2 regions of the Fructobacillus tropaeoli genome follow, and region 2 is predicted to be linked to the other one. Evidence: riboswitches for the same ligand, from Rfam matches in the RefSeq annotation. Region 2 holds a riboswitch; the other holds the start of a gene.
What was found. Region 2 has a riboswitch for lysine ahead of FT12353_RS05235 (amino acid permease). Riboswitches for the same ligand answer to the same signal wherever they lie in the genome.
Positions count from the first base shown of each region.

Region 1 (4,542 bases), on a different contig from region 2:
TTGTTTTCCTTTTCGAGTTGTTTTCTTCTTATTTAAATCCAATTGTTTCTTTCAGCCTGGCAAGACAGGCTGATGAAATCAAGCAAGTCTCGCCAAAGCTGATTTTACCACTTACCAGGTAATTGGTAAGCACGGTCGTGGCTGGTCAAATCAGCTAAGCTTTCACCTTCGACCACCAGTTGTGAGAGGCCGTTTTCAACGAAGACCACGGCTGGCACAGGATTGCGGTTGTAGCGGGAGGCCATTGAGTACCCGTAAGCACCGGTATTCAAAACGGCAACCAAGTCGCCCGGCTCTGTTGCTGGCAATTCTTGGTCTTGAATCAAGACATCACCCGATTCACAATACTTACCCACTAAGCGGACATGCTCGGCTGGCGCTCCATGAACGTTGTTGGCCAAGACCGCCTGATAATCAGCCTGGTAAAGGGCTGGACGAATGTTATCACCCATTCCACCGTCAACGGCCAAGTAAGTCCGCACACCCGGTATATCCTTACGAGAACCAACAGTGTACAAGCTGTAACCGGCTGGGCCAGCGATTGAGCGCCCCGGCTCAATCCAGATATCCGGTTGGGTCATGCCCTTCTTAGCCGTTTGTTCCTGGACGCTTTTCAGTAAGGCCAAAACGAGGTCTTCTGGTAAGCGTGGCTTATCAGCGTCCGTGTAGGCAATTCCAAAGCCACCGCCAAGGTCCAATACTTCTGGTTGGTAATCCCATGAAGCACACAAGTCAACTAATTTTTGGCCGGCTAATTCAAAGCCATCTTCCTCAAAAATTTGAGAACCGATGTGGGCTGACAAACCAAGCAGGTGCAAGCTTTCATCGCCTTCAGCAATTTCATAAGCTCGCTTAGCTTGACCAAATTCCAAATCAAAGCCAAACTTAGAGTCGACTTGACCAGTCTGAATGTAATCATGGGTGTGGGCTGACACGCCAGGAACCACACGCAAAATCACATTTTGCTGTCCCTCTCGACCGGCCATAACCCGGTGCAAAAGGTCAAGTTCCAAGAAATTATCAACGATAATCGTGCCAACCCCGGATTCAACGGCAAAGGTCAAATCAGCCAGTGACTTGTTGTTTCCGTTATAAGAAACATTGGCCATCGGGAAGTCCGCAGCCACCGCCGTGTAGATTTCACCGGCGGAAACGAGGTCTAAGTGCAAGCCTTCTTCAGCAACCACCTGGTACATTGCCTGGCAGGCAAATGCCTTTGAAGCATAAGCAACGGCCCCTTTTTGACCGGCTTGTTCAAAGGCCTTCTTGAAGGCACGCATCTGCTTACGCATAGTCAAAACGTCATAGACGTACAATGGCGTTTGGTATTCCTTGGCCAAATCAGTGGCTAACACGCCACCAATCATGAGCTGGTCTTGGTCATTTACTTGCAAGTGGTTTGACATAAGAATCTTTCCTTCTTCTCTCTTTTTCAATCAAAATATTATTAGGTGGGGCTTAATCAACCAAGTACCGTGCTAAGCGGTCTTGGAAACGAATGGTGATTTCCCATGGATCAATTTCGCAATAGTGGGAAAAGTCAATTAGTGTGTTTTCCTGGTCCTGATTTTTACCAATGAAAGTCACCTTAGTTCCAACCGGAACGGGTTCTTCCAAAGCAATCATCAGTTGGTCCATGGCTAACTTGCCAACAATTGGCGCCTTTTGGCCATTAACCAAAACTTCATAGCCAACTGTTTCTCGTGGTAGGCCATCCCCGTAGCCGATTGGCAAAGTCGCAATCCATTGGGGCTTGGTGGTTTGGTAAGTGGCACCATAGGAAACGGAGGCACCTGTTGGCAGCTGTTTGATCATGACCACCTCGGATTCGAGTGTCAAGACCGGTTCCAGGTAGTTGTCAGGCTTTAATACCCCTTCGGATGGCTCAATACCATAGACCGAAGTTCCTGCTCGAATGACATCCATTGGCATCTGATCAACCCGGTATAAAGCTGCGGCCGAGTTAGCCAAGTGAACCATCGGTGGCATTGGCAAACCATCGGTTAACTCATGCCAGGTTGCTAGCTGGCCTTCAAAGTATGTCGTATCAACATCATCGGCCGTAGCAAAGTGAGTCATAATGCCTTGGTAAAGTAAGAAATCAGCATCTTGAACGTCGTCGATTGCCGCACTCAACTCTTCTCGGTTACGAAAACCGATTCGGCCCATACCCGTGTCGACCGCCAAGTTAACTTGGAGCTTAGGACCGCCGAGACGCAAATTGGCTTCAGCCTGCTTCAAGGTTTCACGATCAGCAACCGTGGCAATGATTTGGTAATCAGCCATTAATTGAGCAAATTCAGGAGACGTGAGGCCCAAAACCAAGATCGGTTGGCAAAAGCCGGCTTTTCGTAAGGCAATTGCCTCATCCATCACAGCAACGGCCAAGCCATCAGCACCACCTTCAACAGCAGCCTGACTCATTTCCAACAAACCAAAGCCGTAGGCATTGGCCTTCACCGTCATGAAAATAAAGTTGGCGTGGCTACTCTCACGCATAACTTTTAAATTTTTGGCCACCGCTGCCTTTGAAATCAATAAACGACTTGGACGGTGATTAGCGACAACCATGTGAGCCTCCTTAGGCAATAAAAAAATCCAAACAACGGGGGTTTATCCCTGTCGTTTGGATTATTGTCTAAAAATAGTCACAAAAAAACAGTTGAATAGCTCCCCGCTGCATTTGCAGCGACAGTCCAATAGCTCTTAACTATTGGCCCAGCAAAATGGCTCTGACCCCATCAGCTTCGGCAACCGCCCCTTTCGCGAACAATGTTCGGTACTCTTGTTGGTTGCGACCTCTATTACTTATTAAGTTGCCATTAATATACATGAGATTTTTTCTCATGTCAACACTCCTGACAAAATAAATTATCTTTTTAACAAAAAAGGCAGCCGATATTGGCTGTCTTTTCTTAATTTTATGAAAGCTTTTTTTGATAAAAGTTCGCTTTTACCCGTTTGTACCGACTATTAACAGTTGCCAATCGATCCGAAAGCGCTTTAACCTGTCCCTGGTTAAAGGAAGCAAGTAAAACGGACTTTTCTTGTTTTTGAAGGGCAATCAATAGCGGTGTGAGCGTCGTCACATCAACCCAGCGATGGGCCTGTGAGATGACGGCCACTTCTGGCACTTGTAGACTTTGCTGCCAAATCGCCGACAAGTATTCTGGTAGGACAATCAAAATTGACTGTTCTTCCTGGCTGCTTTGGCGGGCGGCCTTAATGAGGGGCGCCGAAATGTCCTGCGCATAGACAACATAGTCATCACCATAGCGGTCCGATAACTTGTAGTACCAATGCTTCAAGGCGGCGTGGTCCTCCACAATCAGAACAAAGTGCTGAACCTTGGCCAAAACCAGCTGTTCAATCTGCTGGTCTTCATTACGGCTCGTGGTCAGTACCGTTGTCAACTGATTATCCGTTGTCCCCTCGAATTCACTTTTCTCCGGCAACAGGGCGCCTGGCGTCTGGGCTAGAAATGTTGCTAAATCATCCGGTAAATAAGACGAAACGACTAGGACTTTATCCACCTGTTTCAAGAAGTACTTTTGGTACAGCAAATCAGCCTTGACCTCAAAAATTAGGTTTTGGACGGCCGGCTCCTTTTGGATGTGCCAGGAGATGTTGGCTAAGTATTCCTGGTGCGCTGATAGCCACGAAAGCTTAGCTAATTTAGCCGTCAAATCCGCTTGCGTCAATTTGTGGTTAAAATCAGCCTTAGCGGCCAAATCAACCAAGTCCAACAAGCGATTCAATACCGCCTTACCGGTCTTTACCAGACCAATATCTTCGGCTTGGGCGTCAATCTTATTGCTGGCCTCTTCCCAGTTATGAAGCGCCACCTTCCACTGCCCCTGTGTCTTCTTCGGCAAGCTAGCTGCCAAATCAGCTAAGCGGGCTACCTGGTCTTGGTAAAAGCTCAAAGGCAATGTCAGGCCAAAGCCCTCTTGAATGGCGGTCAAAAGCGCAATCGGCTTTTCCAAAATGGCCACGGGCCGGTCTTGGTACTTGCTTGCCTTTTCCAGCCCCTCCGAAATAGCAAAGAAGGCCGCAAAGGTCAGAAGAACCACATCGGCCTGAGCCGCCTTGTCAAAAGCTTTGACAAAGGCCGGACCCGTTTCATCAGAACGGACTGCTGCCAAGCCAGGCTGATTTTGCACACCTTTTGGCAAATCAATGAGGGCTAAATCAGGACTTTCGGCTAACCAAACCAGGACACGCGCTTGCCAAAAGGCGCCACCTTGGCTTCTAGCTACCGCCAGAACCTTTTGAAACTTCTTCTCATCCAGGTAATCGCGCGGCGCATAGAGTTTCGCCACCGATAAGTTAGCCCCGGGCAGTCGCTCCTGTAATTCCGCTAGGATAACATCCTGATGGTTCAAGAGCGTAATGTCATGGGCCAGCAGGTATGTCGCCTGTTGGCGGTTTTGATAAAAGAGTGGCAATAAATACGACAACGTCTTCTTAACTTCCGGCGGTGTCGTTAACTGCCAGACCGCTCTTTTCCGTTGTTGCAAAAAGCGCTGCACCTGGTCCATC
Region 1 covers NZ_BOJU01000002.1:224,871-229,412, forward strand. Annotated here, with positions in the region: gene lysA (diaminopimelate decarboxylase) at 105-1,406, opposite strand; gene alr (alanine racemase) at 1,459-2,571, opposite strand; lysine riboswitch at 2,660-2,812, opposite strand; gene FT12353_RS03105 (exonuclease domain-containing protein) at 2,922-4,542, opposite strand, start outside.
Region 1: linked by a shared signal. The riboswitch ahead of alr (alanine racemase) and the one ahead of FT12353_RS05235 (amino acid permease) in region 2 are both predicted to bind lysine.

Region 2 (4,542 bases):
CTGCGTTAAAGGCTACCTTGGTGAGCAATGTTCCCATAAAGTTTTCAGAATATGAAGGATTCAATCCGGCTGCTTGGAAATCCTTTTGAACTTCATCCATAACCTTAGAAGGCTTTTGGGTCAAGTTCGCATATACGGAACTTGTTTCCCCAATAAAGTCGACATCTCCAAAGTTGTTCAAAATAGTGGCAATCATGGCTGTTCCACCAATAATGTGCTCATCGTCAAAATATTCTTGAATCTTTTCAATGTGACCCATACCGTTCATGGCTGCCAAAGCGGTTTGTCCCTTTTGGAACTTAGGTTGCAAGCGCTTCAACGCATCTGCTAACTGCATTTGCTTCATGAAGAAAATCCAGACATCTGGGGTACCTTCATATTCTTCTGGTGAATAAATATTCACCTTAATTGGCGTCTTGTCTTCGTGGTCAACTGATCGGTAAACCACGTCGCCTTGCGCCTTAATGACGTCAACAGAACCTTGTGTTGGTTCGACAAAATCAACGTCGAGGCCAGCTTCTTCTTGCAATAAGAGGCCATAACGAAGGCCCATCGCACCCGCACCAACAACAGCATATTTCATATTGATTCCCCCTTAGTGTGAAAACATTCTAATCTTTTTCTCATAATATAACAATAAAACAAGAATCCTGCAAGTCGAGTTTGATTTCGTTATAATGGAAAGGTTAATAACTAGAAAGAGAAATAGAAGCCATGGAAAAAGAAATTTATTTAACCGGCGATCGCCCAACCGGAAAACTACATATCGGTCACTATATCGGATCTCTGAAGAATCGGGTGGCCATGCAAAATTCTGGGGAATTTGATCCCTATATCATGATTGCGGATACCCAAGCCTTTACGGATAATGCGCGTAATCCTGAAAAAATCAGACAATCATTGACGGAAGTTGCCTTAGATTATTTGGCTGTTGGATTGGACCCAAAGAAATCAACTATTTTTGTCCAGTCTCAAATTCCAGGTTTAGCTGAATTAACGATGTACTTTATGAATTTGGTTTCATTAGGACGGTTAGAGCGTAATCCAACAGTCAAGACTGAAATTCAACAAAAGGGCTTCGGGGAAGGGATTCCTGCTGGGTTCTTAACGTATCCAGTTTCTCAAGCCGCAGATATCACCATTTTTAAGGCAAAAAAGGTCCCAGTTGGTGACGATCAAAAGCCGATGATTGAGCAAACACGTGAATTAGTTCGTTCATTCAATAATGCTTATCAAAAAGATGTTTTTGTTGAGCCTGAGGGCGTTTTCCCACCAAAGGGACAGGGCCGTCTTCCTGGAATTGATGGAAATGCGAAGATGTCAAAGTCATTGAATAATGGGATCTACCTTTCTGATGATCCAGATACTTTAGCTAAGAAAGTCAAGTCAATGTATACCGACCCAACACATATTCGTGTTGAGGACCCGGGACATGTTGAAGGCAACGTCGTCTTTACCTATTTAGATATTTTTGACCCCGATCAAGGGCGAGTACAAGATTTAAAGGAACAGTACCAGGCTGGGGGCTTAGGTGATATGAAGCTTAAGAAACACCTATTGGACGTGATGGAAGCTGAATTGGCACCGATTCGTGAGCGCCGGTTAGAGTACGCACAAAACATGGATCAGGTATTAGCCATGTTGAAAAATGGCTCAGAAAAAGCAAATCAAAGAGCTGAAGAAACCATGAAAGAGGTTCGAGCAGCCATGGGTATCAATTATTTTAATTAAGAACAATTCTTGATTACAATAGTTGCACTTTGCTTTTTTTTATTACATGACGTAAACTCTTTTACATAAGAATGTTATTTATTTATCGAAGAGGACCGTCTTGTGTTAATATCGCCATTAAAAAAGAGACCATATTTGTCAAAGTGCTTTTTAGCACTTTTTATTATTCTATCGATTATGCTGCGCTTCAATAGTGGCTTTTTAGAATTAATGGACACTGTTTTTGCCATTATAGCCCAAGAAATTGCTAGTCATTTCTTATTTTTAGCAGGCCCTGCTAATGTGATGGGAAGTTTGTGGTTTATTTGGTTAGTTAATATTTTCTGGGCGTTTTTCATTCGGTCTTTGGGCTTTAAAGTTGGCTCTTGGTGGGCGATTAACGTGACCACAATTTTCTTTATCAGTATGATTATTTGGTCGGCAATAGTTTTCTTAACCTGGAATCACGGGTTAACTTTAGATCAAACGATGCCTGATTTATCATTGGCAATGTGGGCCTTGTTTTTCTTTGAATTTGACAACATCCTAGTTCGTCGATTTCACGTGGCCCACTGGGTCAAGACCACCATTCAGACCGTCTTTGTGTTAACGTGGATTGTGTTAGCTGGCAATAAGATGGTTGGTAGTGATTTGTCCTTTACCACGGTGTTGGGCGCTTTCTTACTGGCCTATATTTACTTCCGTTTAGCTGCTAAGGTTTACTTAAAGCACGTTAAAAGTTGGTTAGTCATTTTTGCAGTTGACGGTGATATTTAAATTGTGTTATGGTAGGAACAACAAACAAAGAGGTCGCAACTAAAATGAGTAGCCCTGAAGAGTCTGGCCAAGACAAAGACTGAGGGTGAAAGGTGCAGTTGCCGAAAGGAAATTTTGCGTCAAAAATTTTCCTTGGGCCGGTGAAGAAGATTCATCGGACTGTCGTTTTTAACGGTGCGCTTTGCTAATCATTGCTATCATTATTGAACGAATTTACCGCCTGTTTTTGTTTTGTGACAAAAACGGGTTTTTTTATTGTTTGAAATTCATATGAAGGAGTCATGCAAATGGCTGAACAAGATCAAAATGCCATCCAGCAGGAATTGAAGACACGTCATGTCTCCATGATTGCCTTGGGTGGATCAATTGGAACGGGGCTCTTTTTGGCCTCTGGAGCAACGGTATCACAAGCTGGACCAATGGGCGCCATTACTGCCTATTTGGTGATGGGTGTCATGGTTTACTTCCTGATGACTTCACTTGGTGAAATGGCAACTTATATGCCAACTACTGGTTCGTTTTCAGAATACGGTAATCGTTTTATTGAACCAGCTATGGGCTTTGCCCTTGGGTGGAATTACTGGTTTAACTGGGCGATTACCATTGCGGCTGAAGTCTCGGCGGTTGGTTTGGTCGCGCAGTTCTGGCTGCCTCACGTACCGGCTTGGGTTTTCTCAGCGATTGTGTTGGCACTGATTTTCTTTATTAATCTCTTTTCCGTTTCGACTTTTGGTGAAACTGAATTTTGGTTGTCGACAATCAAGGTTGTGACGATTGTCTTCTTCTTGATTATTGGTGTCTTGACCATTTTTGGGGTTATTCACTCAAATCAAAACGTCATGCATAACCTGTCTGTTGGTAACCACGGTTTTGTTGGTGGCTTCCAAGGTGTCTTGTCGGTTTTCTTGGTTGCTGGTTTTTCATTCCAGGGAACAGAAATGGTGGGGATTACTGCTGGTGAAGCAAAGGACCCATCAAAATCAGTGCCAAAGGCGATTAACTCAGTCTTCTGGCGGATCTTGTTGTTCTATATCGGTGCCATCTTTGTGATTTCTGCTTTGGTGTATTACAAGGATCCAAATTTGTTGTCAGCTGCTAATAACAACGACATCACGGTTTCACCATTTACGATTGTCTTCAAGAATGCTGGTATCGCTTTTGCCGCCTCATTAATGAACGCAGTTATCTTGACGTCAATTATTTCAGCAGCGAATTCAGCTACTTATGCAGCTAACCGAACACTTTACGCCTTGGCCAAGAAGGGTCAGGCACCAAAGGTATTTTCAAAGTTGTCAAAATTTGGTGTGCCTTGGGCATCCCTATTGTTAACGGTCTTCGTTGGCATGTTTGCTTTCTTGTCAGACATTAAGGGTGGTAGTGAAGCCTACACTTGGTTGGTTGCTGCTTCAGGTCTGTCTGGCTTTATTGCCTGGCTAGGAATTGCCTTAGCACATTTGCGCTTCCGTCGTGCCTATGTTCGCCAAGGTAAGGACTTGAACAAGTTGGTCTATAAGGCACGCTGGTTCCCATTTGGTCCGATTTTGGCCATTGTTTTGTCAATCGTAGTGATTGTTTTGCAAGACCCAACTTCCTTTACTCACTTTGATTGGGAAAAGATTGGCATGACTTATCTGTCAGTGCCAATTGTCGTGATTCCATACATTGTCTATAAGATTGTTAAGAAGTCAAAGTTGATTCCTTTAGATGAAATTGATTTGGATTCAAAGGCTGAACATTAAAAATTGGTTATTCAGCCGGATTTCGGTTGGGTAGGTTATGTTTCTTAATTAATAAAAGAGCTTCCACCTTTAGGGTGGAAGCTCTTTTTGTGAAAGAAATCAGTGCTAATAGGTTAATCGCTCATTTCAGCTAAATCAAGAATAGAATTTGAGAAAAGATAGATAAAGCGTTGAGCAAAAATGTCAGGCTTAACAGGCTCTTCTTGCGTGAGCCAGATACTGATGGCGGCCATGACTTGGTTAATCGTAAGTTCAGCAAGTGTTTGTGAGGTTAACTCATGTTGGTTTCCGTTTGCACCATCAAAGTAGGGGATGA
Region 2 covers NZ_BOJU01000003.1:220,138-224,679, reverse strand. Annotated here, with positions in the region: gene FT12353_RS05250 (ketopantoate reductase family protein) at 1-583, opposite strand, end outside; gene trpS (tryptophan--tRNA ligase) at 715-1,731, shown strand; gene FT12353_RS05240 (hypothetical protein) at 1,867-2,487, shown strand; lysine riboswitch at 2,507-2,677, shown strand; gene FT12353_RS05235 (amino acid permease) at 2,775-4,226, shown strand; gene FT12353_RS05230 (TetR/AcrR family transcriptional regulator) at 4,340-4,542, opposite strand, start outside.